2 regions of the Thalassotalea ganghwensis genome follow, and region 1 is predicted to be linked to the other one. Evidence: riboswitches for the same ligand, from Rfam matches in the RefSeq annotation. Region 1 holds a riboswitch; the other holds the start of a gene.
The links. A riboswitch is a leader RNA that binds a small molecule or an ion and turns the genes downstream of it on or off. The one in region 1 is predicted to bind molybdenum cofactor.
Positions count from the first base shown of each region.

Region 2: linked by a shared signal. The riboswitch ahead of moaA (GTP 3',8-cyclase MoaA) and the one ahead of moaA (GTP 3',8-cyclase MoaA) in region 1 are both predicted to bind molybdenum cofactor.

Region 1 covers NZ_JBQRUM010000009.1:140,513-157,262, reverse strand. Annotated here, with positions in the region: gene ACSLUH_RS11310 (GGDEF domain-containing protein) at 1-52, opposite strand, end outside; gene ACSLUH_RS11305 (DUF3820 family protein) at 315-533, shown strand; gene rmf (ribosome modulation factor) at 819-992, shown strand; gene mobA (molybdenum cofactor guanylyltransferase) at 1,061-1,633, opposite strand; gene moaA (GTP 3',8-cyclase MoaA) at 1,635-2,606, opposite strand; molybdenum cofactor riboswitch at 2,593-2,732, opposite strand; gene ACSLUH_RS11285 (YebG family protein) at 2,973-3,293, shown strand; gene ACSLUH_RS11280 (M48 family metallopeptidase) at 3,312-4,040, shown strand; gene ACSLUH_RS11275 (response regulator) at 4,490-4,855, shown strand; gene ACSLUH_RS11270 (chemotaxis protein) at 4,852-5,460, shown strand; gene ACSLUH_RS11265 (GGDEF domain-containing protein) at 5,461-6,411, shown strand; gene thrA (bifunctional aspartate kinase/homoserine dehydrogenase I) at 6,666-9,122, shown strand; gene thrB (homoserine kinase) at 9,122-10,090, shown strand; gene thrC (threonine synthase) at 10,120-11,412, shown strand; gene ung (uracil-DNA glycosylase) at 11,496-12,197, shown strand; gene ACSLUH_RS11240 (hypothetical protein) at 12,265-12,666, opposite strand; gene ACSLUH_RS11235 (aminotransferase class V-fold PLP-dependent enzyme) at 13,402-14,919, shown strand; gene ACSLUH_RS11230 (GNAT family N-acetyltransferase) at 15,001-15,576, opposite strand; gene ACSLUH_RS11225 (NAD(P)/FAD-dependent oxidoreductase) at 15,704-16,750, shown strand, end outside.
Region 2 covers NZ_JBQRUM010000006.1:219,346-236,095, reverse strand. Annotated here, with positions in the region: gene ACSLUH_RS08595 (nitrate reductase subunit alpha) at 1-465, opposite strand, end outside; gene ACSLUH_RS08590 (histidine kinase) at 708-2,597, shown strand; gene ACSLUH_RS08585 (MFS transporter) at 2,964-4,568, opposite strand; gene narL (two-component system response regulator NarL) at 4,907-5,560, shown strand; gene moeA (molybdopterin molybdotransferase MoeA) at 5,591-6,850, shown strand; gene ACSLUH_RS08570 (hypothetical protein) at 7,170-8,018, shown strand; gene ACSLUH_RS08565 (hypothetical protein) at 8,018-8,473, shown strand; gene ACSLUH_RS08560 (hypothetical protein) at 8,705-9,211, opposite strand; gene ACSLUH_RS08555 (PAS domain-containing hybrid sensor histidine kinase/response regulator) at 9,430-11,850, opposite strand; gene moaE (molybdopterin synthase catalytic subunit MoaE) at 12,152-12,598, opposite strand; gene moaD (molybdopterin converting factor subunit 1) at 12,602-12,850, opposite strand; gene moaC (cyclic pyranopterin monophosphate synthase MoaC) at 12,855-13,340, opposite strand; gene moaB (molybdenum cofactor biosynthesis protein B) at 13,343-13,882, opposite strand; gene ACSLUH_RS08530 (molybdenum cofactor guanylyltransferase) at 13,883-14,488, opposite strand; gene moaA (GTP 3',8-cyclase MoaA) at 14,491-15,462, opposite strand; molybdenum cofactor riboswitch at 15,527-15,659, opposite strand; gene ACSLUH_RS08520 (alginate export family protein) at 15,748-16,750, opposite strand, start outside.

The DNA of each region.
Region 1 (16,750 bases):
TCGTAATGAAAAACATTGCCACAATATTGATAAAGTACTTCTTATTTATCATAAATTAGTTTATCCATGTTAATAATTAGCGATCAGCTACAGCCTATTTTCCTTGAGGTAATTATCAAACGAAGCTTACTCTTGATTTGTTCAATTAAAGTTTTGCTAGTGTGATCAGAGCTAGCAACAGAGTAATCGTATTGTTATTACTTTTATGATGATGATCTTCGTCGTTAATGTATTAGCTAGAATCTATATTTCTATCGATTTTATTTCTATTAGTTGCATAATGTTAAAACAATAATCTAGAGTCAAGTTTTTATATGTTATCAAGCGAAAATGAGCTGCGTATCGCGGTAAACCAAATCATGCCTTTTGGCAAGTATGCAGGAAGAAAATTGCTCGAATTACCTGAGCCTTATTTAGTGTGGTTTCATGCCAATGGTTACCCAGAAGGCAAGTTAGGGCAGCAATTGGCATTAATGTATGAAGTTAAGCTTAATGGACTAGAGGCGTTAGTAAAGCCATTAGTTAATCGATAGTATTTGTACGGAGGTTAAATTTTTTAATTATTAAAACTTTTTACTTATGTATTACAGTTATATTGCGATTTTATTAACAGCCTGTTTTTTAAATCGATTATTTTTATTTTGGTTTTGTGTGTTTTTTCTACAGCAGTATTTCACTTTATCAAGTCTGTTCACCACATGAAAAGTGCTTGCAATGACCTCTTATTTGTTCTTAAATCAAAAGGTCGATAAATTTCCTTTGTCGACCGTAGAAGTCAAAATAAAGCTATACTTATCAATAAGTTATGGAGTGAATCTATGAGAAGACAAAAAAGAGATCGTTTAGGTAGAGCGTATTCAAACGGTTATCAAGCAGGCCTTTCCGGAAGAAATAAAGAAAATTGTCCTTATCAAAATAGCGATGCAAGATCAGAATGGTTAGGGGGATGGCGAGAAGCCATTACCGATAGAAATTCAGGGTTATTTAAATAACAAACAAGATACTAAAAAAGCTCCGAAAGGAGCTTTTTTAGTATCTAAAAGGCAAAAAGTACATTTAACTATTTATTTACTTCTAAATTATCAACATTTTTATTCATTAAAGCGAGTGCTTGATGCCACTCTTGTGGTGTGTTGCAGTTTTTCAAGAGCGTCGGTGACTGCACGTCTAATGAAATGTGAGCGATGCCACTGATAAACGCTTTTATACTTGGACCTTTGTTATTTGCAGATTTAAGTAAGTGCATGAGGGTTTTTAGCATTTCATTGTTGCAAGGTAGATACAAGGGAAGGGGAGATTGTTTAAAGAAGCAAGCTTTGTTGGCATTTTCACCCGTACGTAATAGCTTTTTCAATAGACAAGGTGTTATCAGAGGCATATCAATTGGCAGCACTAAAATAGCGGATGGCTTTGTTTTGTTTACTACGCTATAAATTCCAGATAATGGACCAAGGTTGGCAAAGACATCAGGAATATCATGTTGGTCGCCACTGACAACAACCTTATCGAGCGAACACTGAGATAAAAGGGCGACGGCATATTCCAACATAGATTGATTACCGAGTCGTAATGAACCCTTATCTATACCCATTCGAGTTGATTTTCCTCCTGACAATACAACACCTAAGGTCATTTTAACCACCAATTGTCGAGAAGTTTTCAGTGGCTCCAACCAGTTTGTCGTGAAGAAAGTGACTAGACTTTTTATCCATCAGTAGTTGCCTTAAATACGGTGCGAGCTGGTTTTTATTATCGTGTGTTAATAAATGCCGAAGATCATGCCCTTGTTCGGTAAAAAGACAAAGGTGCAGTTTGCCTAAAGCACTCACTCTAAGTCGATTACAGCTGTGACAAAAATCTTTGCTATAAGGCATGATCAGTCCGATGTTGCCTTGATAATCATCATGTGAGAATTCTAATGCTGGGCCTGAGGTTTTATCACGCGCCAAAGGGCGCCAACCATCATTTAGTAGCCTTTGTTTAAACTCATCACCAGCAACATGTTCCTTAGCGAAAAACTCTGGATTGTCGCCTGTTTGCATTAATTCGATAAATCTTACCGTAATTGGTGTTTGTTTGACCCAGTCTAAAAAGTAGTTAAGTTGCTTTCGATTGAAAGTATTCATCAAAACGGAGTTAACTTTTATCTTAGTCAAACCAAGTGCAATAGCATTATCGATACCTTTGAGTATTTCGGGTAACTTATTATGGCCAGTAATGGTATTGAAAAGGCGAGGATCTAAGCTATCGATACTCACATTAAGTGAGGTTAATCCAGCTTCAACCCAAGTAGGTAATTGTGTTGAGAGTTTATATCCGTTGGTGGTAATGGCAATGTGGTCAATGTGATTAATGTTTGATAGGGTTTCTATCACCTTCGGTAAATCTTTTCGCAGGGAAGGCTCCCCGCCAGTGATCCTAACTTTTCGAGTGCCTAAGGACGCAAAGGTTTCTACCAGTACTTTTATTTCTGGTATCGATAGAAAGTTGCGCTCAGAATTAGCTTGGTAACCATTCGGCAAGCAATAATCACAATTGAAATTACAAACATCAGTAATCGATAGCCGCAAGTAATTAAACGAGCGGCCGAAAGTATCAGTTAACATTTCACCTTTCCAAATGTCGGGAGGTTAAAGCGTTTCCAGTTTAACCTTGGTGATCTATTTGTGATCACGGCTTAAGCGGCATATTTATCACAACTTAGCCAGTTAAGCTCGGCGAATTTAAATTTGTTATAGTCTAGCGAAGTTAGCTTATAAAGTCTTCAATGTTAAACTATAGCGTCTAGCGCTTGTATATGCAGCTTTTATGAAAAAATGACAAGCTAAGACTTGTAACATTTTGCTTTTTTAATGTTATTACTTGCAAAAATTAACGATCAGAGTATATTACTGTTTATGTATACAGTTGTGGGTGTTTTTTAGTTAAGTACAATTGTACAGAGCGAATTGATAAATTATTAAGGGAAAGCAATGGCAGTAGAAAGTCGATTTGTCGTTATCAGAAATGGGGTGGAGGTTGAGACATTTATGGATAAGAAAGCGGCAGATGAATATGACAAAATGTTGGACATGGCGGATAATTTGACCGAAATGCTTCAAAAAGCCCCAATTGAATTATCAGAGAGTCTTCAAGAAGAGTTAAGTATCTATCTAGCTAAGCATAGAGAAGATGTGCTTATTGCGCTGCAAGCTAAAAAACCAAAAGCGGTGAAGAAAGCGCCAAGTAAACCAAAAAACGTATCTGAAGATAAAAGTAAAGAAGCTGCAGATTCATCGGCTGATGCAGCATAAATTTTTTGGTAAGGTAGAGTGGTACAGTACGAACTGATCCGCAGTGATCGAAAGTCATTGGCGTTAAAAGTGATTAATGGCAAAGTGATCATTCGTGCACCCTTTTACACTTCACAAGATTATATCGACGCTATTGTCGCCAAACGTAAGTCTTGGATCGAACAAGTTACTCAAAAGCAAGCTCAACAACTACCACTACAGAACTTTCTTACCCATAATGGACGCCTTTGGTTGTGGGGAAGGTTACATCGCTTAGTTATTCTTGAAAGTAAGCAATCGGACATTATTATTGATGATGAAACGGTTACCCTCTGCATTAAATCGAGCACCTACCAACGTATTAAAAATAACCATAAGTTAAATATCTATATAAAAAAAACGTTAGAACAATGGTTTGCTAAGCAAGCTGAACTAGTGATTCTTCCCAAAGTAGAGAAACTTAGTCAGCAAGTAGGACTGTATCCAAAAACTGTTAATATTAGGCAATTCAAGGCTCGTTGGGGGAGTTGCGATAACTTTGGTAAGATACAATTTAACTATCTGTTGTTAATGGTACCCGATTGGGTTATCGACTACGTGGTTGTGCATGAACTTTGTCATTTAAAACATTTAAACCATAGTCGAAAATTTTGGCAATTGGTCGCACAACATTATTCAAATGTTGAGCAGGCTAAAAAGTGGCTTAACCTCCATCAGGCTAAGCTCATTTGGCAAGGTGTTGATGCGCTAAATCCATTTAAAAAATAATTTCAGTGATCTGTTGTATCTCCTCGTGCGTACAAAAAATAACCATTGGTTTGAAACTTGCTTTGTTAGTTCACCATAGTTAGGCATTGAGAACGAGGGGATTGTAATGAAAACATACGATTATTGCTTAAAAGCAACGACGATTTACCTGTTATCAGCAATGGTTTCTCTAACTTTTATCACGGTTGTCTTGTTTTAGTGGTTAGTTTAAGGCCTTGCTAAATAATTTGAAAAGCTCAGTAGCGAAACGCTATCGAGCTTTTGTCTCTTTTCAATAACTTTATATAATTTTTATATTAGAAACATGAGCTTAACGATTCCGTGATTCAAGGAAAGATATTTGATGTTCAAAAAATGACAATAAATCGTCTTAGAGCATTAACACCAGAGTAATTTTAAGGTAAATTAAAGCGGTTAAAAAATAACAATAAAAAAGGATTAGTAATTCCATGAGCTCGTCAGTATTAATCTGTGATGACTCCAACCTCGCGCGAAAACAGGTGTTACGTAGCCTGCCAGAGTCGCTGAAATTAAATGTTGAGTTAGCTACTAATGGACAGGAAGCCGTAAACCTTCTTCAACGTCAAAATGTTGACCTTTTATTTCTTGATTTAACCATGCCTATTTTGGACGGCGTTGGTGTTTTACAAGCAATTAAAGACCACGATATAAACGTGTCTGTGTTTGTTATTTCCGCAGATATACAGCCTGAAATGCAAGCCAAGGTTTTAAGTTTAGGCGCAAAAGCTTTTTTGAAGAAGCCTATACAACAAGCGTTGTTAATTGAGCAACTAACAGATCATGGTTTTGTATGAAGCATTTTAATTTAAATGAAGACCAGCAAGATTGTTTACAAGAATTAATCAATGTTGCCATGGGACAAGCCAGTGATCAGCTAGCAAGGTATTTAGATACGTTTGTTTATTTGAAAGTACCAAGTATTGAACAAGTCAGTTCTATTAATCTCATAAATGCGTTAAACCCCTCTAAGGATGCTGTTGCCATTGTTAGTCAGGGTTTTTTTGGCTATGAGGGGATACGTGGTGAAGCGCTATTGGTTTATCAACCCAAAGATTCGGATCGCTTAGCCGATTTGTTGGGTTATGAGCCGGGTGAGTTAACACTGGAAGAACAAATCACGGATCTAAGTTCTATTTTGACAACGACATTTTTAAATGTCTTTGCCAGCCAAATAGATAACCAAATGTCTTACAGTGCGCCAAGATTGTTATCGTCCAAACAGGATGCGATGTCTGAGCATATTGCACAACAGTCGTTTAACTGGGATTTCGCTTTAAAAGTCAAAATTACCTATCAAGTGACCGATTACTCGTTTAATTGTGACATGATTTTGCTAATTCCTGAATCTGCCATCGTTAATATTACCGCGGTAATTGATCGTATATTGGAGTCCTTCTAGATGCTGGCAAATAACTTTTGTGCGAGTATTACTGAAAAATTGAACACGGGCATTTTGGTCATTGATCTAGACTTTAACATTGTCTTTTGGAATCGATTTTTGATGATTCACTCGAACAAAGCAGAACAAGATGTTATTGGTCACAGTATATTTGAAGTGTTTCCAGAGCTTCCGAAGCGCTGGTTTGAACGTAAACTCTCGAGTGTTATTGAACTTCAAAATCAAACATTTTGCTCTTGGGAACAGCGCCACCATTTATTTGAATTGCCCCATACAAGGCCAATAACGACCGACAGTGCTTTTATGGCACAAAATTGTACGTTTATTCCATGTATAGAAGATGGCAAGACTAATCAGGTTTGTATTTTAATTGAAGATGTGACTGATGTTTATCATTATCAAACCAAGTTAAACCTTGCGTTAGAGCAGTTGGCGCTGTCTAACCGTATCGACGGGTTAACAAAAGTATTTAATCGTAAGCATTGGGAAGAATGTTTAGCGAAAGAGTTTGCTAGAGCGCGTCGCTACCAACACAGTCTCGCATTGATCATGTTCGATTTAGATCATTTCAAATTGCTAAATGATACTTTTGGCCATCAATGTGGCGATAAAGTGCTGATAAAAGTCGCTAGTGATATTTCTGATCTATTACGCTCTTGTGATTTATTTGGACGATATGGCGGTGAAGAGTTTGCTGTGATTCTACCTGAAACTGATTTGCAAGGTGCTGTAGATGTTGCGGAACGAATTCGTCACGAGATCGCTAACATGAATATTAACTATCTTGATGAGTCCATTGACGTTACAGCAAGTGTCGGCGTCGCGGTGATTAACTCAGAAGATAGTCGTTATGAAGATTTGATTTCGAGTGCTGATATTGCCTTATATCAAGCTAAGGCTTCTGGAAGAAACTTGGTTTCGATTGCAAGAGAACCGGTTGAATGTGTATAAAAAACGAATATATTCAACTTGTCCTATCATTTATTCATAAACTATAACCATTTATTCAATGTTAGCTGTTGACATCTAACTGCGCATCAGGCATTTTAGCTTCATGAAATTACGTACTAGCCACATTACCATTATTATCACCACTACCATTCTCAAACGACTGGTGGTTATTGGCTGACGTATAAAAAAAATTATTTTATCAAAGCTCGTAACCACAAAGGTTTCGAGCTTTTTTGTTTTTAGGGGATGTAAAAATGCGTGTATTAAAATTTGGTGGTTCATCATTGGCAACGGCGCAAAAGTTTATGCAGGTTGCTGATATCGTGAATAACCAAGCTCAACAATCACCAGTAGCTGTGGTTGTTTCAGCACCTCAAGGGGTGACCAATCATTTAGTTGCAATGGCTGAAAATATTTCAGATGAGCAAAAACTGAAAGATGACTTAACCCATTTTAATACCGCAATTACTAATATTATTAATGATTTGAGTGCTCAGTTACCAGGCTTTACTAGCCAGCATGCTGAACAAGTACTTGCCAATTGGGAGCATAAGTTAGCGCGTTATTTACAGGGTGCGACGATGTTATCCTACTGTCCTGATCATATTAGAGCGATCATTATCAGTATTGGTGAACGTTTGAGTGTTGCTATTTTAGAGTCGGTGCTTAATGCGCAACAAGTTGATAACTGCGTTATTGAGCCTGAGCAATTTCTACGCACAAATGATGTCTCACTAAATGCCTTAGCCGATTTGGTATTGTGTAAAGAGCAATATAATCAGCATTATAGCAATTTAGCGCGAGTTGGCATTATGCCGGGCTTTATTGGCGTTGATAGTAGGGGCAATGTGACAACGTTAGGGCGAAATGGCTCCGATTATTCTGCGGCAGTATTGGCAGTATGCGCACAAGCTGAACGTTGTGAAATTTGGACTGATGTTAATGGTGTCTACAACGCTGATCCTCGACTAATTAAAGAGGCAAAACTACTTGATTATTTAAGTTATCAAGAAGCGATGGAGCTTTCTTATTTTGGCGCCAGTGTCCTGCACCCGAAAACCATCGGTCCTATAGCTCAATATCATATCCCTTGTTTAATAAAAAATACCAGTAATCCTGAAGCACCGGGTACGTTGATCGCTAATGAAACTGATCAACAAAAACAAGTGAAAGCGATTTCGAATCTTGATGATTTAACCATGGTAAATGTCTCGGGCCCAGGAATGAAAGGCATGGTCGGTATGGCAAGCCGAGTATTCGCGTCCATGAGCCGAGAAAACATCTCACTGGTATTAATTAGTCAGTCTTCAAGTGAATATTGTATTAGCTTTTGTATTCATTCTGAAGATGCGCAAGCTGCTGAACAAGCATTAAAGCAGGAGTTTGAATTAGAATTACTCAATGGACTTTTAGAGCCGATTAATTTGCAGCATGAACTGTCAATCGTATCTTTGGTTGGTGATGGTATGCATCATCAACAAGGCGTTGCCGCAAAGTTCTTTAGCTCTTTGGCGCAGGCACGTGTCAATGTCGTTGCTATTGCACAAGACTCTTCAGAGCGCAGTATTTCAGTGGTGATAGAAAAACGTAAGTGCACTGATGCGATGAAAGTGAGTCATCAAAACTTTTTCTCCCACCAACCAACAATTGATGTGTTTCTTGTTGGCTGTGGTGTAGTTGGTAGTGAGCTCATCGCACAAATTGCGCGTCAGCAACAAAAATTAAAAGCGCAAAATATCGTGCTAAAAGTTTATGGCTTAGCCAATAGTAAAGGAATGGTTTTTGATAAAGAGGGTATTAATCTCGAAAACTGGCAACAAGTACTCAATCAAAATCCTGTTGCGGTTAATGTTGAAAACATTAAAGCTTTTGTGAGAGAGAATCATCTGATTAACCCGGTGCTGGTAGATTCGACATCAAACGAGCAATTGGCAATGAGTTATGTTGATTATCTCAACGAAGGGTTTCATGTTGTAACACCTAATAAAAAAGCGAATACGGATTCATGGCAATACTATCAAGCGCTTCGAAAAGCTGCTCAGCATACCAATCGCCGCTTTCTCTATGAAACTACGGTTGGCGCAGGGTTACCTGTCATCGACACCTTACAAAGTTTGATAAAAGCGGGTGATGAATTAGTGCAGTTTGAAGGAATATTGTCTGGTTCATTATCTTATATTTTTGGTAAGCTAGACGAGGGCATGAAACTTTCAGAGGCAACGGCAATTGCCAAAGAAAATGGCTTTACAGAACCAGACCCGCGTGATGATTTAAGTGGTATGGATGTCGCACGTAAGTTGCTGATAATGGCTCGCGAAGCGGGTATGCAATTAGAGTTAACAGATATCGAGATAGAGTCGGTATTGCCTGAAGACTTTGATGATCAAGGTGATGTGGCGACGTTCATGCAAAACCTTTCCAAGGTCGATGAATGCTTTAGCTCACGTGTCGAAGTCGCTAAAGCTGAAGGCAAAGTGTTACGTTATATTGGTAATATTATCGATGGCAAATGTAAGGTATCGATCGAAGCGGTTGGAGCAGATCATCCTTTATATAGCATAAAAGATGGTGAAAATGCTTTGGCTATTCATAGTCGCTACTACCAACCTTTACCATTTGTGTTAAGAGGTTACGGTGCTGGCGCTGAAGTAACGGCGGCTGGGGTCTTTGGCGATTTATTAAGAACATTAGCTTGGGAGCAACAACACTAATGTCAGTATCAGTATTTGCACCGGCATCAATTGGAAATGTCAGCGTTGGTTTTGATGTTTTAGGTTTAGCGGTGAAACCGGTAGACGGTTATTTGCTTGGTGATATTGTTACCATAGCCGAATCAACGAGTGATTCACTTGAAGTTATTGGTGAATTCGCCAGTAAATTGCCCGGTAATGTAAAAGATAATATTGTTTGGGGCTGTTTAAGTTTGTTCAATCAAGCAATGAAAAAAGCAGGTCACAAAACGGTAAATGTCAGCATGACTTTGGACAAAAAGATGCCAGTCGGCAGTGGTTTAGGTTCAAGTGCATGTTCGGTAGTTGCTGCTTTAGAAGGGTTGAATCAATTTTATCACAAGTACTACCAGACTGGATTTAATCAACAACAAATGTTGTTGATGATGGGAGAAATGGAAGCTCAAATTAGTGGTAGTCTACATTATGATAATGTCGCACCATGCTACTTAGGTGGTATGCAGTTAATGGTGCCTGATGACAATATTATTAGTCGTTTTTTACCACAGTTTGATGATTGCTATTACATAATGGCGTATCCTGGCATTTCTGTTTCTACCAAAGCGGCTCGCGAAGTGCTGCCGAAAGAATATAGTCGTCAGGATTTGATTACCTTTGGTCAGCGTCTAGCAACTTTTGTCGATGCATGCCATCGTCAGGATAAACAGCAAGCATTTTCAGTATTAAGTGATGTTGTTGCAGAGCCATATCGCTGTCATTTATTACCTAAATTCTCTGAAGCAAAAGAATATCTGTTGGCGCAAGGGAGCTTGGCCGTGGGAATTTCTGGCTCTGGTCCAACGTTATTCTGTGTTGTCGATCACAAAGAAAAAGCACAGCAATTGGCGACATGGTTGAAAAATCATTATTTACAAGTAGCAGACGATGGCCATGAATATGGGTTTGTTCATATTTGTCAGGCAGATAGTCAAGGTGCCTGCGTTATATAAACCGTTTTTAAAAGTTAGAGAGAACCATAGTGAAATTTTATAATTTAAAAGAAAGTGATGAACAGGTTAGTTTTTCAGGTGCCGTAAGGCAGGGGCTAGGTAAAAACCAAGGTTTGTTTTTTCCAGAGTTTATTCCAGCTTTTGATGATATCGAGTCGTTATTAGCATTGCCGTTAATTGAACGCAGCGTTAAAGTATTATTGCCTTTTGTCGGTGACGATTTATCAGAAACACAGTTAACCGAAATAGTGACAGAGGCGTTTAATTTTCCCGCGCTGATTCAGCCTATTAGTGAAAATAGAGCCATATTAGAGTTGTTCCACGGGCCGACGTTAGCATTTAAAGATTTCGGTGCTCGTTTTATGGCCAAATGTCTGCAAGCATTTAGCAAAGATAAAAAGATCACCATCTTAACAGCGACTTCTGGCGATACCGGTGCAGCTGTTGCTCATGCTTTTCATGGCTTAGACAACATTCGTGTCGTTATCTTATATCCCAAAGGTAAAATTAGTTTATTACAAGAAAAAATGTTTACCACTTTAGGTGGTAACATCGAGACACTTGCTATAGAAGGGAGCTTTGATGACTGTCAGGCGTTGGTCAAACAATCATTTAATGATCGAGAGTTGGCGACGACTATTGGATTAAATTCAGCTAATTCAATCAATATTAGCCGTTTACTCGCCCAAATTTGTTATTATTTTGAAGCGGTCGCACAACTATACCGCCAGCAAGGTAAAGCAGGTTTAAATAACTTAGTCTTTTCTGTGCCAAGCGGTAACTTTGGTAATTTGACTGCAGGGTTGTTTGCTAAAGCGATGGGCTTGCCGATCAAGCGTTTTATTGCCGCTACCAATGCAAATGATACAGTGCCTCGCTATTTACAAACAGGTGAGTGGTCGCCTAATGACACGATTGCAACAATGTCTAATGCCATGGACGTCAGTAATCCGAATAACTGGCCGCGCGTTGAACATATGTTGATAAATGGTTTGGTTGACAAAGATTGTGTTAGCTCTGTCTCTATTGATGAGGAACAAACGCAAATGACAGTGATTGCGTTGGCAAAACTTGGCTACATTAGTGAGCCTCACGCGGCCGTTGCCTACAAAGCATTGCAATACAATGCGGCGGATGATGAATTTGGCGTCTTTTTAGGTACTGCCCATCCAGCTAAGTTTAAGGAGGTAGTTGAAAGCACCTTAGGGCAACCAATAGCATTGCCAAAAGAGCTTGCAGATTGTGCGAGCGAGACCATTTTGTCAAAAGATATGCTAGTAAATTTTGACAACTTAAAAGATTATTTAATTGCAGGAAATTAACCAAGTAATGTAAATTTCCCGTACATTCAAAGGCAGTATATACTGCCTTTTTTATTGAGTTTATTAATACCGAGACGTTTATTTTGTCCCCAATAAAGCCTAACTTACCGCCCAAGTGGCAAGCGTTTATTGCTGAGCAGCAACAACAGGAATACTATCAACAGTTAATGACTGACCTTGACCAGCAAAAAGCTGCTGGCGAGATAATATTCCCTGATGAGCATGATATCTTTAATGCATTTGCTTATGCTGATGTGCCCGATATCAAAGTGGTCATTTTAGGCCAAGACCCTTATCACGGTTTGGGAGAAAATGAAGTGCCGCAAGCCCATGGTTTAGCGTTCTCGGTGCCAAAAGGCATAAAGGCACCACCCTCCTTAGTCAATATTTATAAAACTCTAGCGTTGGATATCAAAGGGTTTGTTACCCCTAACCATGGCTGTTTAACTCGGTGGGCTGAACAAGGTGTTTTGTTGCTGAATACTGTACTGACCGTTAAAAAAGGACAAGCAAACTCCCATCAAAATTTAGGCTGGGAAAAATTTACCGATGCAGTAATTGATAAGCTAAATAAGGAAAGCTCTGGATGCGTATTTTTGCTGTGGGGAAGTCACGCACAAAAGAAAGGGCAAAGTATTAATCGAGAAAAGCATTACGTTCTGACCTCAGTTCACCCATCACCACTATCGGCTTATCGAGGCTTTTTTGATTGCCAGCATTTTTCCAAAGCAAATTACTGGTTAAAAAATAATGGGAAAAATGCAATTGACTGGTCACTTGAATAAAGGGTATTGCGTTACCAAAAAATACTGACCTACCTTGTTTTAAAACCAGTAGGTCAGCATTTTTCTATCACCCTTGCTTAGGCACTATAGTTCCATCACTTAGCGTGACGGTTTCTATCGTTCTACCTTTGCAATACTCGTCTAGCTTATTTGCTTCAATCGCTAAAACTTTTTTAGCGCGGTTAACTAGACTTTCAAGTAAAGGATTTGACACAGATAATAGCGATGTTTGCAATCTATGGGCATTACATACCTCAATAGGAATTTGAACTTTAATCAAGGCCTCTTTGCGCTCAATCATTTTATCTGTATTGATATAATGTAAGGTAATTAAACTATTATCGAGCTGGCTTTGCACTAAACCTCCATAAATAACATTGTATGCAAGCCAGCAAGCGATAAAAAATCCAAGAGTAAAGCTAAAAAAATGCTTTAAAAGTGTTGCTATAATTTTTGCAGTTTTAGTCATTTATGGCCTTTAACTTAAGTAATGTAGTGGCAAATTTTATCATATCTTATTTAACTAAAAAATTTCTTTAAGTGTGCGTATTGGGCACGTTTCTATGGTTTATGAACTACCATTTCCTGCTACAAAATTAGATTAGGGAATTTAGTTGTTGTTGAATTAAATGGAAATAGAGAAGGTAACCAAACGAATAAGTGTTGATAATTCACCAGAACATCATATGTCATAGCGATGTCGTTTATATCTTTACTCAACCTCATCTTTGCATAAAGGAAGTATTTCTAACGCCTAGTTTAACTTACTTATGTGTAATATTGTCGTGAAATAGTTGGCTATTTCTGCAAGAACACGCCTTGAATTAAGTAAAAGGTAATGTGCTAGAAAGCCACAGTGAGTTAAGAGTTTGATTTTATTGTTTTCGTGTAATTTCTCATGCAAACCTGAGGTGACTTAATCAACAGTTGCGTCGCTGTGCCTATTAGTACAAATCCTCACAGAGGAACTTAAGGTAAGCGTTGCTCTGTCATCTTGGTAGTTAAAGTGAATGAAGATATTACGTTAATTGAAATAGTTTTTCCCTTAATGCGTTTAAATGATGTTTGGTGAGTTGTATTTTTCTACTATCTTTGTTTTGTTGGGTTATTTTTGCTAAATAATTATTTATGTTAGATTTTTATTGTTGTCATTCTGTGTTTTGCTAAAATTTGATTAGGTTCTTGTTGTTAATTAGAGTGTGTCATGTCATTAGAGCAATATTTTTTACCATTTCGTCGTCATATTATTGGTCAAGATTTGTGTCATACCATTAACGGTGAGAAGCACCAAATTGTTTATGCAGATTGGACAGCGAGTGGACGGTTATACAGACCTATTGAGCGTTACATCACTGACACTTTAGGCCCATATGTTGCTAATACTCATACGGAAACGAGTTTAACAGGCCGCGCGATGACCAACGCTTATCATGAGGCTCAAAAAGTTATCAAAAAGCATGTTAATGCTTGCCAAAACGATATACTCATTACTGCTGGCACTGGGATGACCGGCGTTATTAATAAGTTTCAGCGGATATTAGGTTTGCGTATTCCAGAGCGAATGCAACCTCAAGTACATTTCGAAGAGTGTGATAAGCCGGTTGTTTTTATCACCCACATGGAACATCACTCTAATCAAACATCCTGGAACGAGTGTGATGTTACCCTAGAAATTATTGATCCTGATAGCGATGGGCTGCCATCATTAGCGCATTTAACGTTATTATTAGAAAAATATGCGCATCGCAAAGTAAAAATAGGGTCTTTTAGTGCGTGTTCAAACGTGACAGGGATCAAGACTCCTTATTATCAGCTGGCAGAAGTAATGCACGAGCACAATGGCTTATGTTTTGTTGATTTTGCATGTTCAGCGCCTTATGTCGATATTGATATGCATCCGAGTAATCCAAAACAGGCTTTAGATGCAATTTACTTTTCTCCGCATAAGTTTTTAGGCGGCCCTGGAAGCTCAGGAGTACTGATTTTTAATAAATCGTTATACAAAAATCGCGTTCCTGATCACCCTGGCGGAGGAACCGTTACTTGGACGAATCCATGGGGTAAGCATAGCTTTTTTAATGATATAGAAATGCGTGAAGACGGCGGTACGCCGGGCTTTTTACAATGCATTAAAACGGCTTTAGCGATTAAAGTTAAAGATGCAATGGGCACCGATAATATTGCCAAGCGAGAGCAAGAAATTACCCACTATGTCATGGATGAATTAGCAAAAAATGATCAGGTGGTTATGCTTGAACCTGAATGTCGAGATAGGTTAGCGATTGTGTCGTTTTATGTGCGCGGAGTTCACCATAATTTGGTTGTACGTCTGTTAAACGATAAATTTGGTGTTCAAACGCGTGGTGGCTGCTCTTGTGCAGGCACTTATGGGCATATTTTGTTGAACGTTGATCAAGACACCTCGTCAAAAATTACTGAACAAATCGATATGGGGGATTTTGCTGAGAAGCCTGGCTGGATCAGAGCAAGCTTTCATCCGACGATGAGTAATAAGGAAGTTGCATATGTTGTTAATGCGATAAATCAAGTCACTAAAAATATTGTTGAATGGAGCAAAGGCTATCGTTTTGACCCAACCTGTGGTGATTTTCACTTAATTAACGGTGATGTCAGTTATCCAAGCTTGGCTGAATTTGATGCTTTTGGTGTCAGTTCAGAAACTCAGCAGGGTACTTCAATTATAAAAAAGTTATTCGGTTAATTTGTAAGTGAGCAACAATCGCCTTGAAACTGTTTTAGTTTCGAGGCAATACACTTTTGAATTATCCTTGGGTCAACACCCCTAGGCTTTAAAATCAATTAACATTTCCGCTGCGACACAATGGCAATCATGTTGGCAAATCGGGCAGCAATATCCATCTTTGCTTAACTCATTCCAACGATCAGGATGGTTTTTTATCAGTTGACCACCACATTTGGTAAAGTATTTTACCGCGCTGTTTCCTGGGCTTTCTCGCCATAGGTGGCTGATGCCAGCCTTAGCACCTTGCTTCATTGCCGCGGCTATTGATAATTTTAATAGTGTTGAACCAATACCATATCCGCGATAATTTTCATCAACGGTATTGCACTTAAAATAACAAATTTGCCGAGGTGAATATTGCCATAAATCAGGAGAGCACCATTGATCAATATCCCAACGTCCCACAGCAAAGGTAATACGAAACCCAACTAATTTATCACTATCATAAGCAACATAGCTTGCGTTAACACCTTTGGCTACCCCCTTGTCATACCAAGACTGCATGCTGTGATTATCCAAGTAACCAGCTCCATGTACGTCGGTCGCTAAACGGATAACGGCTGAAAAATCTTGTGGCTGCATTTCACGATAATTTAGTTGCATCTTACTGATCATATTAGCTTAGTTAGTGTAAACGAAATCATAGCTTATCAGGCTTTATTACGATAATGTAGCCTTATTGAAATTTTGGCCCAGACGACGTGAGGCCTGCTAATTGCACCGTAATGGAGTAAAAATAACGATGTACGATCCTCTTCTTGATAGTTTCCCTGGCTGTGGTGAAGCTTATCCAGACAGTTATTGGGCAAAAACTTCAGGCCAACCCCCTGCTGATGATGGAATAGTTTGCAAAGACATTGATGTTGACGTAGCAATTATTGGTGCTGGGTACACTGGAATGTCATGTGCATTGCATTTAGCGAGAGAGCACAATATTAAAGCTCATGTTCTAGAAGCCAATCAAGTAGCCTGGGGGTGTAGCGGAAGAAATGCAGGATTTATTCTAAAGTCTTCAGGACGAAAATCTTTTCTCACGATGGAAAAACAGTGGGGAGAAGAGGTCATGCGCGGTATTTATGATGAGATGGCTGCAGGTGTTGATACAGTAAATCGCTTAATTGGTGAGGGAATAGAGTGTGATCGCCAAACCAATGGCTACATTAAAGTTGCTCATAAACGTAATAAATTTACTGAATTAAAACAACTTGCCGAGCTGCAAAAATCGAAGTTTGGTTATGATGTTCAAGTGTTGGACCGAGAAACATTACATCAACACTATATGGCAGATCAAAATGCTTATGGGGCAATTAGATATCAAGATGGCTTTGGTCTTAACCCTCTAAAACTCGCCTGGGGCTATCAAAAGCTTGCCAGAGAGGCTGGCGCCAAGATACATACGAGCTCACCAGTTCAGGATTGGATCGAGTGTGGCAGTAAACAACGGCTAATCACGCCCAAAGGAATCGTTAGCGCGGATAAAGTGGTTATTGCAACCAATGGCTATACCCCAAAAGGATTTCATCCTTTGACGACCAATAAAACGTTACCCGTTTTATCGCAAATTATCGTGACAGAGCCGTTAACGGATGAGCAGATACAAGCGTGTAATTTTTTAACGTCTAACGTGGTAATGGACACGAGAGAGCTCAAGTATTATTACCGTAAGCTACCGGACAATAGGATACTGTTTGGTGGGCGAGGTGCGATTACAGGTAAGTCAGCAGAAGATCCCTACTATGCCAACCGATTATTAAGTGTTTTAAAAACAAGTTTTCCTCAGTTAAAAGAA
Region 2 (16,750 bases), on a different contig from region 1:
TAAGCCACGTTGCTGTTTGTATGATTGCGCTTTCGTTTTATCTTCGACAATTGACGCCCAAGCTTCGACCGGATCTTTGTACTGAGCACGTGCTTCACGCCATAGCTTAATTAGTTTTTTACGTACCTTAGGATACTTTAAGCGATTCGCGCTATAGATATACCAAGAGTATGACGCTCCACGTGGACAACCGCGTGGCTCATGATTAGGCAAGTCAGGACGTGTTCTTGGATAGTCTGTTTGTTGTGTTTCCCAAGTGACTAGACCATCTTTAACATAAATTTTCCAACTACATGAACCTGTACAGTTAACACCATGAGTAGAACGCACCACTTTGTCATGTTGCCAACGACGGCGGTAGCCATCTTCCCAGCTACGGTCTTCTTCAGTGGTAACCCCATGGTCACCCGAGAAGCTTTCAGATTTTGGCTTAAAAAAGCGTAATCTATCTAAAAAACGACTCATTTCTTTCTCCAAGCATTTATAGTTTGGAGTCATCATAGACACTGAGTTTTCAAAAAAACTTGATCTAGATCAAATTTAAAAATGGCCTATAAATCAATGGATTTACTATCTACCACCTTAGAGGTATAAGGGTTTAGCCGTGACTTTCGTTAGAATAGGTACTTGCAAGCAATAGACAAAACAAATACGTTTACACTACCCCTAATTTGGTTTTTGTGGGTATCACCATAAGAAGGTCAGTAATGAAAAGTGCAATTTTAGATCGACTGTTTAATTCCATCGTTTTTCGCATCGGTTTAATGATGTTTCTCATCAGTGCAATTTCAATATTAAGTATGTTCAGTTCGGTGTTTATCAGTGAAATGGCCGACCACGATGCACTTATCATTAATGAGGCGGGTTCGTTACGAAAACAAAGCTATAAAGTGTTAGCCAATATCGAACTACTGCCACTCATTCAGCCATCTGCTGTAAGCCTTCAGCAGCAAAAGATAAAAAGAAATATTGAGAAGTTTAGTCAGACGATTAATGCGCCTATCATGGAAAGCAGTGCGATTTCTCAGGGCAATATCCCAATCAAAATGTCCTTAGATAGCATTCGTCAAACTTGGACGGAAGAACTAAAACCACTTTTGCTCAGCTTAACCGACAATCCAGCACTGCTAAATGAAGTCATGCTATTTGAAATAAATGCCACGATCGAAAATTTTGTTTTTCGTCTCGATGGATTAGTAGGGCTTTATCAACAACGTGCTGAAGAGCGTATTTTTAGTATTCGTATGATTTTAGGTATTTCATTGATGGTAACGATTCTACTTGCGGCATTTACGATGTTTCAAATCAGTCGCCGCATAGAAAAGCCTCTTTCTGAGTTAACCTCGTCTGCTCGACAAATAATGGCCGGAGATTACACCGCCCATACCAATATCCAACAGAATGATGAGTTAGGTTTACTGGCTGAAACCATGAATAAAATGACAATGGCGTTGTCACTTTCTTATGGGCAACTCGAACAACGTGTACAGCAAAAAACCAGTGAACTAATACGCAGTAACGATATTTTAGAACTGCTATACCAAACATCACAGCTGATTAACGAACCAGGTGATTCATTAGACTTAACGCCGATTACCTTGAAGCTGGCTAAAGTCACTCACAAACCTGATTTAGATCTGTGTTTAACAACGCACAATAGCGATCAACCCTATGAGCACATCATTACTGAAGACAAACCTTTGCCAGACAAATGTGTTGAAAAAGATTGCGCTACCTGCATAAACGACAACGATAATGATTGCTCGACGGTCGCTGACCAGATGGTCATGCGTTACCCGATTAAAAAAGATAACATTAGTTATGGTGTTTTAGTGTGCAACCTAGACGATGACAAACCGCTCGAAGCATGGCAGCATCAACTGTTTTCATCCATTACCACATTAATCGCCAATGGTTTACATATACGTCAACAAAATGAGCAAAATAGACGTATCACCTTATTGAAAGAGCGTAATGTCATAGCTAGAGAACTGCATGATTCACTAGCCCAAGCTTTATCATATTTAAAGTTTCAAGTGACACGGCTTCAAAAGTTACGCCAAAAAGAAGCCTCCGAAGAGCACATCGAAGATGTTGTCATTGAACTCAAAACAGGATTAGATTCCGCTTACAAACAGCTTAGGGAGTTACTGACAACGTTTAGGTTAAAAATTGATGTTGCTGGTTTACAGCAAACATTTATAGAAACCATAGATACCCTTAATGCCCGAGCGGATGGCAAAATGCTCTTTCAATTAGATTATCAAATAGAGAACATTCCACTGTCTCCCAATGAAGAAATTCATCTCATGCAAATTGCCCGAGAAGCCACCCAAAATGCCTTACATCACTCCCATGGCACCTTAGTGACAATTTCCGCTTTTGCTGATCAGGATAAGAATATTCATTTACAAATTAGAGATAATGGCGTTGGTATACCTGATGATCCTACTAAGCTCAATCATTATGGTTTAGCAATTATGCAAGAGCGAAGTCAACATTTAAAAGGTCATGTGACTATCCACAACCTTGATGATGGTGGTGCAATTGTCGAGGTTGTCTTTAGACCAAGTTACTTGCTTGCGAAAGTCTCATAGCCACTTATAGTAGCGCTTTGGCGTCTCGGTGATACAGGAGCAATCGCCGTAGAGCCGTTTTTCGCCCAATCATCGTGAACATCGCCGTTTTTGCCATCCTTGGCACCACGGCATACGACCGCCAAGGATGGTGGAAATGTCGAAAATGCATTAATACATGGATGTATGTAATTAGAACAATGCAGGAGCAATTGTCGAGGACGCATATGTTCGACCGTTCATCCTGAACATCGTCGCTCCTGCGCATCCATGCGCCCGCGGCATACCGTACTTCCTGTACATAAAAAAGCCCTAGTGTCGCTAGAAACTCGGGCTAAAGGGCATAGCAAGGAAAGGTTTGCTATTGTCGTAAACTAACGTATTACGTTATGGGTTATAGTGTTCACCATCTTTACGTAAGTAAAACCAATAATTGATAAACACACACACCGCATAGAAAATAGCAAATCCAATGAGCGCTACTTCTGGAGTGGTTGCTTTTATTTGTTCGCCCAATACTTTAGGAATATAAAAAGCTCCGTAAGCGGCTACAGCTGATGTCCAACCTAATACTGGACCTGCTTGCTCTTTTGGAAACACCATAGCAATGGTACGGAATGTTGAACCATTTCCTATGCCAGTTGCAGCAAATAATATTAAGAACAAAATAAAGAATGGGATGAAAAATTCTTCAGGTGTTGCTGACTGATAGGCAGCTTGCATGAAATAAGCAACGCCTAATGCACTAGCGACCATAACAATAGCACAAATCTGTGTAACTAATGCTCCACCAACTTTATCTGATATCCAACCGCCTACTGGTCGAATTAACGCACCAATGAATGGCCCCATCCAAGCATACATTAATGCACTTGGTCCATTAGGATTGATGGTATCATGCGTCATTACACCATCGACAAGAATATGCTGGTAGCCAAAAATAACTTTAATAGATAACGGAAATGATGCCGCAAAACCGATGAACGAACCGAAGGTCATGGTATAGATAACACTCATCACCCAAGTGTGTTTATTATCAAAGATTTTATATTGACGTGTTAAACTTTGCTTAATTTGACCTGGTAACTGTTTTAATAAGAATACCGTTGAGACGATAACCAGAACTAAAACGATTTCTTTAGGGACACCAAAACCTGAACCATTTGCGGCTTCAGGAAGTAATAACCATAAACCCACACCCGCAGTTAGGAAACCGATAAGTAGCATTAAAACGATGAGAAACCATGAGGTTACTGGGTTACCAATATCAGGAGACACTTCCGCGGTTTTGATATTATTCATACCAAACCAACCGGCAAACGCCAAAGGAATGAGGAAAATTAACCACAAATAGCCCGCATTATGAATCCAAGTATCAGAGCCTGCTGGGATTTTCCCTATTAATGTCCCGCTGGTATTCACCAGTGTCATTGGTTCACCGCCAAACAAACCAAAGGTCATAAACAAAGGCACTAATATTTGCATAGTAGTAACACCAAAGTTACCTAAACCTGCATTCATACCCAAGGCATAACCTTGTTGTTTTTTAGGAAAGAAAAAACTGATATTAGACATTGATGAAGCGAAATTACCGCCACCAAAACCAGACAGGAAAGCCAATACTTGAAAAACCCATAATGGGGTGTTCTGGTCTTGTAGTGCGACACCTGCACCAAAGGCGGGAATCATTAGCAATGCGGTCGTGAAAAAGATGGTATTTCGACCACCGCATAAACGTATAAAGAAACTACTTGGAATACGCAATGTCGCACCCGTTAAGCCCGCAATTGCCATCAAGGTAAACAACTCTGATTTGGCAAATGGAAAGCCTAGGTTCAACATTTGTACTGTTATAATCCCCCAGTACAGCCACACCGCAAAGCCGCATAACAGACTAGGGATCGAAATCCAAAGATTTCGGTTTGCAATCTTCTTACCTTGTGACTCCCAAAAGCTTTCGTCTTCGGGATCCCATTTTTGTAAGTCAGCCATGGTTATCTCCAATAATTATTAATCAACATCGCCACTATGAAATAACTGGTTTTTAAGAACAATTGGTATAAAGGGGTAGGTAAATTTGCAGTGTATAGCGGTAAAATGAACAATTCATCACCAGTGAACACGTCAATAAAAAGATAATTTCCACAAAGAATAAGGGCTAGCAACAAACAGGCGTTTAATAGCAACTACCTACAAAGTAATAGGATTAACTACCAACTAATATGAAGGTGCTATCTGAGTTGAAAGTAGATAAAATTGATGCATATCAAATAAATCTTTCCAGATCGTATGTGCTGGCAAAGTATAAAGGATTAGAACAGGGGAATATTATGAACGCAGAGCAACAAGTCGCTATTATGATGGTTGATGATCATCCACTGCTGCGCAAAGGCTTGAGACAGTTAATTGAATTAGAAGATGAATTAACCATTGTCGGCGAAGCTAGTTCTGGCGCAGAAGCCCTTGCAATTGTCGATGATTGCGATCCTGATCTAATTACCTTGGATTTAAATATGCAAGGAATGGATGGCATCGAAACGCTTAGAGCGTTGCGTCTAAAAGGCGTATCATCGCGCATTCTTATGTTGACGGTTTCAGATAACGATGAAGATGTATTAGAAGCCATTAGAAGTGGCGCAGATGGTTACTTACTTAAAGACATGGATCCTGACGATTTAATTGAAAAAATCAAAGAAGCTACCTTAGGTAAAATGGTGATCAGTGAAAAGCTCACACAAGTACTCGCCAGCGCACTGCGCAAACCGGAAAAGAAAGGCTCTAATATTCTGTCATCTTTGACCAGTCGAGAGTATGAAATTTTGAAACTTATTTCCAAAGGCTTGAGCAATAAACTCATTGCCCGTGAGTTAGATATTTCAGATGGCACGGTCAAAGTACACGTCAAACATTTGTTAAAGAAACTGGATTTAAAATCTCGCGTAGAAGCGGCTGTTTGGATGGTCAATTATCAAACAAAATCTTAATTATTAATTTAGAGATAATTCGAGGATATTATGGTCGATTGTTGTTCAACTCCTGGTTTAATGCCGCTTGAGATCGCCAAAAAGCAATTACTGGAAAACATACCTGTTGTTGAAGGGACAGATATGGTCACCGTTTCAGCTTGCCAAAAACGTGTTAATGCTCACGCAATTAAATCCCCTATCAACGTCCCAGCTCATAACAATTCTGCAATGGATGGATATGCTTTCAATGCACCTAACGCAACCAATAATGTGGTTGCTCAAGGTGAAACCTTTAGACTCGTTGGTACGGCTATGGCGGGAAGTCCATTCATACAAGAACTCCAACCCGGTGAATGTATCCGTATTATGACCGGTGCCGTTGTCCCCGACTCGGCAAATACCGTCGAAATGCAAGAAAACGTCACCGTATTAGAAGATAGGGTTACGTTAAATCAGCCTCTTCGAATTGGCGAACATATACGTAATGCAGGAGAAGACATCGCACAAGGTAAAATTGTCTTTGAAGAGGGACACCTGTTTAGCAGTGCTGATATTGGCTTACTTGCATCGCTCGGTATTACTCAAGTGGAAGTAAAACGAAAACCAACTGTTGCAGTATTTTCAACTGGTGATGAATTAAAATCAGCTGGACAGTCTTTGGAATTAGGCGATATTTACGAAAGCAACCGTCATGTGATTATCGCCATGCTCGAAAACATGAATGTTAATGTCATCGATTACGGCATAATCTCTGACGATTACCAAAAGATAAAACAAACCTTTATCGATGCTAATCAAAACGCTGATGCTGTTATTAGCTCTGGTGGCGTTTCAGTGGGAGATGCTGACTACACAAAAGAGGTGTTAGCCGAATTAGGGCAAATTGATTTTTGGAAAATTGCTATTAAACCAGGTAAACCTTTTGCTTTTGGTCGATTAAGCGATAGTGTGTTTTTTGGCTTACCGGGTAACCCTGTGTCGGCAACAGTAACCTTTCATTTACTTGGTGTTCAAGCACTTAGAAAAATGATGGGCACCAGTTATCAAGACCCTATGCTTATATCTGCCACCACCAGCTCAAAAATTAAAAAGCGTGCCGGGCGTATGGATTTTCAACGCGGAATAGCGTCGGTAAATGCTCAAGGTAAGCTATCTGTATCACCACTTTCTCATCAGGGTTCTGGTATTTTATCGTCGATTAGCCAAGCAAACTGCTATATCGTGTTGCCAATTGATCATCAAGGATGTGAAGCGGACGAGCAGGTGAACATACAGCTTTTTGATAGTGTACTCGGACGATTAAATTAAGTATTAAAAAAAATAATTAGTTAATAAATAGAGTAAAATAAGTTCTGTGAGTTAATTCCGTTAATTGCCAGAAGCGGATCATCAGCGTAACTCGTTTCTGCATCTTTTCAAATTGGATTGTATTGTGAGTTAGTAGTTGCCGATTAAGATTAGGCAATCACCGAAAGCCTAGAATGACAAAAATAAAACTAAAAATCAGGAAATAGTAATTAGTAGCTCATACCAAAAGTCGCAAATAGATATTAAATATGATAAAACATGATAGAAATTTAAAACTCATATTAATAACAATTTTAACGACATCGGAAGCTGTTTCACTTTGATAATTAATACGGACAAAATAAGTACAAATCATAAGCGAGGTGAAAAATTAATCACCCTTGCTGGCTATTTCACTCCCTTAATGGCCGCTTCAATAGAGTGGGCTGGAAAAGTAAACAAGCTAGAACATCCGACGTTTCATAAATATTTTGGGTTTGTAAAAGAACACTCTCTTTTTGCTTATGGTGCATTAATTTTTTTATTTTGGCTGGGGACGTATTGGACTCGAAAAGGCAATAAAGTTTGTTGGGAAGCGTTGCAAGTGCAAATAGACGAGCTTCAATCAATAGCATTTGCCAATTTACAGCAAGACAGTAATGACTCACACAGAGTTACATTGTTTAAGTATAAAAAATGGTGTTGGCGCCGATTTAATTGGAACTTATACTCATGCTTTAAGTCAATTATCGAAGGCAAAGGCCCAAGCACAGGTTGGTTAGTTCCTGTACTCCGCTCTGGGCATTTAAGTAAGAATACTAAAACAGTATTTCATGTTCCTGATGAAGGTAGAAATGCTGAAGGCGTAGCTGGGCAATGTTGGGCTAGTGATTATTCAGTTCATGTTGAAAACTTGCCTAGCCTAAGTTCAGCTTCTAATTCTGAAAATAGAAGAAAATACAGCACAAGAACTAATATTCCATTAGTGCTTGTTAATTCGTATATTGAAGATGGTAAAGAGTTATCACGTTCTCTTATGGCAATACCAGTAAGAACAGCTTCAGGTAATAGGTGGGGCGTTGTGGTGTTAGATAGCCAAAATAGAACTGGGATTGATAAAGTCGAAACAGAAAAAGCTTTTAGAACTATAATTAATACTCTAGGGGTTCTACTTGAGGACTTAGCATAATGAAAAGATGGATTGAAACTGATACTGCAACTATCACACAAAGTGAAACTAATACAAAACCCACTAGGCGTGTTCATTTTATGCTTTCTCCATATGATGTACCTGATGCAGTAAGAGCATTATTCGATGACGAACAAAATAAGCTAATTATTGAGTTTAGATATATTCCTATTAATGAGAAGCGTCAGATTCAAGATAATGATGGTGTAAAGTTTGAAGTTGGACTCAATACAAAACGAATTTATAAAATATTTTTAGATGAGTCTGTTGATACGGAGTTAGTGTTTAACACAAGAACTGCAGAGTCTATGGAGCATTCTATAGTTTCTGCTGAAGAAGCAATAGAGAAATTTATTCAATACAATGAAAAGTTAACTAAAAACAATTCTAAAAAATACAACGCAGCAAAATCAGCCTTGCATAATTATAAGCACCAGCTAGCTTCAACTCTATAATAATTAGTAGGGGAATATTTTCCCCTGCACTCTATATTATTAAGTTTTCTAATTGTTCAGTGGCTTTTTTCGTTATTTATAAAAACTCAGAAAAACTAAGAACAGATATACTTTTACATTCGAACGAACTCTCAACTCGACAAAACATCAAGCAACACCAGAGCCTTTAGCTGTTCAGGGAGTATATATATCTCTAACTCATTTATGTCCAAAATAGTGTTGAATTACCTCTTATCCCCGAAACATGTTATTTAATTCTTTACGTGTAACTTGTCTAGGTATATTCGGAAAACCATTATCGCAAGATCTTCCAGACATTTTTAAATCTGCAATGGTATTACTTACGTATAATTTTAGATATACATCCATTGACATAGTATTAAATCGAATAACTTCAGAGGAGTTGTATTTAATTTTTTGAGAATGTGTAGAAGACGTACCTTCTTTTTTGGTTATTTTAATCGTTAAACTTGCTGCATCTTCAATTGGTTCAATACTTATACAAGCACCGTATTTCGATGAATTAATACATTTTTCTTTTTTGTCGAGTAGCCATAATCTACCAAAAGTTGAATAACCATTACCCAAAGTTTCTTTTATCTGATAGTCATAATCTATCATTTGAGCTTTTTCACACGAGGTGGCACTTGCCGAAAATAGAAATATACAGATAGAAAGTATTTTTAAGCTAAGTCTAGCTATTAGCATATTCAAATCCTTTTGTTTTATTGTATCCATTAGAGAATGCTGAACTTATAATTTTTAGTCAATAACTTCATTCTAAAATACTAATTTCAAAAGTCCGTTTTCGCTCGTTGCCGAATCTCAGAAAAGCCCCAAACTTGGCCGTTCAACAGCAATTGAACATCTTAAATTTAGTTTCGATAGCGGATGTTCAATTAACTCATTTTTGGAAAACAACGAGTTAACTGACACTTACGTATTTAGCCCTAAAATTATTGACCGAAGATGTTTTTAAGGGAGCCATACAAATCATTAATATCAATAGGCTTGGCAACATGAGAAACAAAACCTTGAGCAAGGTAGCTCTCTACATCCTGCTTCATCACGTTTGCAGTTAGAGCTACAACAGGTACATTTGGATTGATAGTACTTATGCGCCGCTGAGCTTCAACACCGTCCATAACAGGCATATGAATGTCCATTAAGACTAAATCAAAACACTCTTCCTCAAGGGCATCAAGTGCGAGTTGACCGTTGTCAACAATGGTTAATTTGGCATAGGTAGCCTTCAACATCGATTCTATCAAAACCTTGTTAATGCGATTATCTTCAGCAATAAGTATTTTTTTATTGGATAAATTAGGTGCGGATAATGATTTTTGTTTTTTTGCTTCCTTAATCATCTGAACTTGTTTTAAAGGCAATATAACTTCAACTTTCGTACCTTCTCCCTCCTTACTTGTAATTTCAATGTTGCCCCCCATCATTTCAATAAGACGTAAGGTGATGGACATACCCAGACCCGTGCCACCATACTTTCTGGTAGTTGAGGTATCGGCTTGGGTAAATCGCTCAAATATCCTTGAGATTGCTTCATCACTCATACCAATACCACTATCTATTACTTCTACAAAAAGTGCAGGTAGTCCTTCTTTGTTTTGGCAGCCTACGTTAACTTTTACGCTACCGACATCGGTGAACTTAACAGCATTAGAAGCCATATTGAGGATGATTTGTTTTACCCTAACCAAATCACCCAACCAATATTCAACAAAATTCTTATTTTCCTTAACCAAGAACTTAATTCGTTTGGCGCTTACAAGTGCATCTAAGTCGTACTTAACCGATTCCAACACTTCTGTTAATGAAAACTGCGCTTGCTCTAGCTCCAAACTATTTGATTCAATCTTTGAATAGTCGAGTATATCATTAATGATGGTTAATAAAGACTGGGCCGAAAATGAGGCATTGTTGAGCACTTGTTTTAAATCAGGTGTTAATTTAACGTCTTTAAGAAGTTGTAAACCACCTAGAATAGCATTCATTGGAGTACGTATTTCATGACTCATGTTTGCTAAAAAGTCACTTTTTGCCTTGGCGGCACTTTCAGCGGCCTCTTTGGCGCTTGATAATATTTGGAAAGCATTTGTTTTTTCAGTGACATCATAATTAACACCGACTACTTTTAGGGCTTTACCGTTGCTATCCCTTAGCACTTCTGCACTCGCTTTAATGTATCTAATCTTTCCGTCAGGATGAACCACTCGAAATTCAGGGGCATAAACGTCCGAGCCATCAATTGCTGCTTCTAATTTTGATTTGGCGTACTCAATATCATCAGGGTGAACACTATTAGCCCAAGCTTCATATGCTCCTGAGAATTGTGATTCAGCAATACCATAAAGTCTATACATCCATTTATCCCAAACCAACTCACCAGATATCAAATCCCACTCCCATACTCCAATTCCAGCGGAATCATTTGCCAACTGAAGTCTTAATGCCAAGTTGTCCGCTATATCTTTTGAATCTTGTATTTGCTTTTCAATTTCCTTTTGCTGTGACATATCTTGAACGACTGACCATATCGATGTTGCACCTTTGCTATCTGTAATTTTTATGCCAGACAACAAGACGGGATAAGTATCGCCTGACTTATGGATGTACTCTTTGAGGTATGGGCCATAATGCCCCACGTTATTTAGTGACTCTAACTGTTCCAACTCTTGTTTTTCGTACTTCTTAGGGGTGAGTTGCCAATAATCCATTTGGTTCAACTCATTAACACTGTAACCAGTAATATCGCTAAAGGTGTCATTAACAAAATCAAAGCTTCCGTCAGCAATTGAGTTTATCGCAATACCCACAGGTGCAAGGTCGACGAACTTTTCAAACTTTTCTTTTTCCCCTAAATAAGCTCGCTCAAGTTCCTTTTTCTTCATTGATGCTTCATTCAGGTCTTCTTGAGCTTTAACTAGTTCAGAGATGTCTCGACCAATCGCCAGAATTAAGTTACTTTGACCAAGTGGTAGTGCTGTTAATGACACTAAACAAGGAAAAGTAGAACCATCGAGCCGAGAATGAGTCCACTGAAAAAGTTGCGGGCCTTCCGTCATTGCTTTTGTTATATATTCACCCGCCATATGATCCGAACGCTTGCCACATGGTTGATATTCAGGTGATAGTTCTGAAGGAGTTAAATTGATAAAATTATCACTACTTCCCACACCATGCATTTCAACAGCGGACTGATTACACTCTATAAACTTGCCTGTATCCAAGTTTATAATAGAGAGAGCATCACCAGACACTTCAAATAACTTTTTGTATTTATCGCGCTCTTCTGTAAGTTGCTGAAGCATTTGTTTTAGCACCATGTTCTCAGCTTCTAAATCACGATTTTTTCCAATCATTTACATTCCTATCATGTTCATTAGAGCGCACAGAACTAGTATAGGTGTATGATTTAAAATTATAAAGTTCATGCCATTAAACTCTTATTGAACGGTTTCTGTTGAAATGGAGGGATAACTGCTTTTGCTCTAACAAATAATGACGCAGAAATTAAGTTAATTGAGCGACCGGGTTATAAAGTTAATAGCATGAATTTGAAAGTTATTGACCGTCTTTTATACGTTCTATACGGCATTTGAAAATTCATCACTTTAGGGCCTTATAAGCCAATGAAAAATAAATGCTTCAAAAGAAGAGAAGCTACTCCCACCTATCCGCAGCTTCTTTATCTTTTTGATTAAAATTCACCCATCTTTGGCCTTGTTGAGTGGTTTCTTTCTTCCAAAACGGTGCGCGATTTTTTAAGTAATCCATAATGAATTGACAGGCTTCAAATGCCGCTTCTCGGTGTTTACTTGAAACCCCTACAAAGACAATCTGATCTGCAAGTGATAGTTTCCCAACCCTATGGATTAGTCTAACCTTGCCCAATGACCAGCGCTGCTTAGCTTGCATAACAATATCTACAAGAGATTTCTCTGTCATACCGGGATAATGTTCTAATGTTAAATTGGCAACACGGCTGCCTTGATTAAAGTCACGCACCAAGCCAGTAAACATCACAATTGCACCTTCACTTTCAGCGTCTTGAGTAAGTAATTGGTATTGACTCGATATATCAAAATCTTCCTGCTGTACGCTAATCATTCGCTAGCCCCCAGTGACAGGAGGAAAAAACGCTACTTCATCACCCTGATTAATTTGTTGCTCTTTAGAAGACATCGTATGATTAACCGCAACCAGTACCTGATTAGCAGTTAAATAACGCGCCCACTTTTCCGACTGTTGACATAAGTTTTCAAGTAAGCCGTCAACACAACGGTGCTCAGGAAGGTCAACCATGATTTCTTGGCAATCGAGCTGCTCTCTTAGTTGCCCAAAAAATTTAACTTTTATCATTGATTCACTCACTTAATTCTTGATTTCTATCCCAGTGCCCTGATTTACCACCAGCTTTATCCACGACCTTGATTTCTGAGATTTCCATCATAGGATCCATGGCTTTACACATATCAAATAACGTTAATAGCGCAACAGTAACCGCTGTTAACGCTTCCATTTCAACACCGGTTTGCCCTGACAACTTACAGAAACTTGTCACTTTTATGCGGTTGTACGTTTCATCCAAGTCAAAATTCACATCGATTTTGGTCAGCGCTAGCGGGTGGCATAAAGGGATCAAATCCGAACATTTCTTTGCAGCTTGTATACCCGCAATTCTTGCAGTTGCTATAACATCGCCTTTTTTATGTTGATTGTTGACCACCGCTTGAAAAGTGTCTGAGAACATCGATATATAGCCTTCTGCACGTGCCGTTCTCTGAGTAATTTGTTTATCAGAAACGTCGACCATATTTGCCTGTCCCTGATGGTTAATGTGAGTAAGCATGATTAGCCTCTCGATTCACATTGTTGACGCGCATTTTTCAGGTGCGGTACGAAATTACAAGGTTTTTGGCTTGCATCGAGCTGTTGCTTAATGATGGCTTGCCAAGCAGTTTTACAAGCGCCAGTAGAGCCAGGTACACAAAAAATGACTGTGCCATTTGCCACGCCAGCGATCGCTCTTGATTGCAATGTTGAGGTACCAATTTCTTGATATGAAACTTGTCTAAACAATTCGCCAAATCCTTCAACTTGCTTGTCAAAAAGCGGCATCATTGCTTCAGGAGTTGAGTCACGCGCGGTAAATCCTGTCCCGCCCGTCACTAAAACCGCTTGAATATCATTGCTAGCTATCCACTGTGAAACCACCGCGCGAATTTGATAAATGTCATCTTTAACGATGGTTTTATCGATCAACTCGTGCCCTGATTCGAGCAAAGCTTCAACAAAATAAGCGCCCGATGTATCGGTTTGTTCATCACGCGTATCAGAAACAGTCAACACGGCTATATTGAGCGACGTAAAGGGTAATTGGTAATGTGACATTTACGATAGTCCTGTATTGGTAAGGCGTTCAACGGCAAATTCCCATTGAACCGGATCATTGGTATTGATAAATTTTAATTGCTCTTTCGTGGTGATACTTGAACACCTCAGTATACTGACAAAGCGTTTTACTGAACGATGTTCACTTTCTACAACGATTTTTGCGCACTCTAATGCTTCTTCACACACAGGTAAAAACAATGGTAAAGGGTGCTCTTTAAAACATAATGCTGTATGCATTTCCGCACCACATAGCACGAGCTCTGATAAGAGAGATTGATCAAGTAAAGGCATATCTATTGGCATGATGAGCAACGCTTGTAGCGTATTTTGAGGTTGTTTTCTCTTTCTACTGGCAAGCAAGTGCTCAAGCGCTGTATAAATACCACTTACTGGCCCTGCATTTTTATATTTGTCGGCTAAATAGCCCGCTCTATTGCGACTGATCAAGATCGTTTCAGCACCGACAGCTTTTAATAAGGCTTTTGTTCGATCAAGCATCGAATGGCCTTCAATCGATAATTGTGCCTTATCTGTTCCCATTCTCGTTGAATTTCCTCCAGCGAGTATCAATCCAACTAAATCTATATGTAGTGGTAATTTCATGGCTAGCCCCCAAGCATTGCCAAGTGGCGTGTGCCACCGACAAAGCCTTGATGTAATTGATGGGCAGCAACTTTATTTTGTAACGCGGCGATAATCGCTTCTTTGGTGCCACGCACATCTCCAGAGGAAAGCCAAGGTCTGATGTCAAAACCAGCATCCGCAAACAGGCATAAATGCAATTTACCTTGCGCAGACATTCGTAAACGATTACAGCTTTTACAAAAGTCTTTGCTATACGGCATAACTAAACCTACACCCCCCATCGAGTTTGGGTGAGTAAACTCTTGTGCAGGCCCATCCAAATTGTGTCTAATTTTCTGGTGCCAGCCGTCAGCCAGCAACCTTGTTTTTATCTCTTCACCAGATACATGATTACGGTCAAAAAACGCTTGATTATCGCCAGTTTTCATTAGTTCGATAAATCGAATAGTCACCTTTCGTTGTTTGATCCATGCGAGGTAATCTTGAAGTTGAAAAAAATTAAACTGTTTCAGCAGAACGGCATTAAGCTTAACGTTTTCGATACCTGCTTGTGCCGCTTGCTCGACCCCATTTAATACATTAGCGAGTTTGTCGCTTCCTGTTATCGCCGAGAACAGCCTTGCATCAATGCTATCAGCGCTGACATTTATTGCAGTTAGTCCTGCTTTCGCCCATTCATTGGCTTTTTGCGCCAAATTAAAACCATTTGTCGTTAAAGCAACTTTTTCAATTCCATCGGTTTGATGGCACAACGCTATGATGTCGGTAAGATCTTTTCTCAATCCAGGCTCACCACCAGTCAAACGTATTTTTTTCATACCTAACTGCGCAAATGCCGCTACTAACGTCTCTAACTCGTTGAACGTCAGAAAGTTACGATCTTGGTTACAATCGTAACCATCGGGTAAGCAATAATTGCAACGAAAATTGCAGACATCGGTTATCGACAATCTTAGATATTGAAAATGACGACCAAAGTTATCTGAGAGCATAATCCTGCCTACTTTGTTTTATTGGCAAGATGACAAGTGAGCAGTGAATAAAGAATCCACTGATAACATTTACACTTAAAACACCTTTCCAAATACGGGAAGCAATTAAATTTCTCGAATTGCCCGGTAACTTAAATGGTTACGGCATTTTTGCCATACTTTCGCTTAGGCAAAAATGCTAGGTTTTTAATTTAACCGCAGCTTAGCGAATCAGATTCAACTAAACAATTTAGCAAAAGAGATAGTGACCTACCTCAAAAGAGGTAGATCATATTGAGTTTTCAGTTAAAAACTAAACGTCATCATAGCCCAAAGCTTGGTAGTGTCCGTACCTAGCTCATCAGCATCATAAGAAGCAAATTTTAATAAACCACTGGTTGACTCGTTGAACTTGTATGCTGCCACCAAATCTATTTCAGTGCCGTAACTCATGTTGCCTTCACTCGCGCTAAAATCATGATAGGTTGCAACTAACTTAACTCCTGACACCTTGGTGACTGCCGATAGATATACATCTTCAATACCATTACCTGGTGTGCCTAAGAACTTGTCAGCAAAACCTTGAAATTTATGCAACGTAGCCAAAGGCGTGCTAAAACCGACGCCATTGTCGCTGCCTAGCACTTCAATACCTGCACTAAGCTTTACTTCTCCGAGCTTGCCGCTAAGTTCCGCTTTATAGTAATTGGCACTAAAATCATTGCTATTGTCGCCGGCATCGGTTTGTTTGGCATAACTGAGATTGGCCGTCACTGCGCCAAAATTGCCACTATAATCGATGCCAACGGTATTACTTGAGGCTCCTGCAGCCACTTCATTGTCAAGTAAATAGCCAAATGCCGTAAACTTATGATCTTTACTGGCTATCCATTTGGCATTGACTAAATGAAAGTTGCCATGCCAATCAGCAGGTTGTGCACCGTCATTGGGGCCAAATATGCGATTAATGTTAAACACATAACTGTAATCAAGTGTAAGCGCATCGGATGCTTTATAGATAAAACGAGTCGCATCAAAAGTTTGCTCATTTTGTCGCCATGCAACACCACCAATAAAGCGCTGTGAGTCATGTACGATACGTTGACGACCTGCAATAAAGGTTAATTGCTCACCACTATATTTTAGGTTTGCTTGGTTTAAGTCGGTCCCTTCAGGATCTGCAACGACCGGATACTGCCCTTTTCCGTTGGCGGTCGAATTATAATTATCCGTACCAATGGCAGTCACATTATCCACCTCAACATTAACACTGATACCGTCAATCGGTGCCGTTTTCCATGTTAATCGA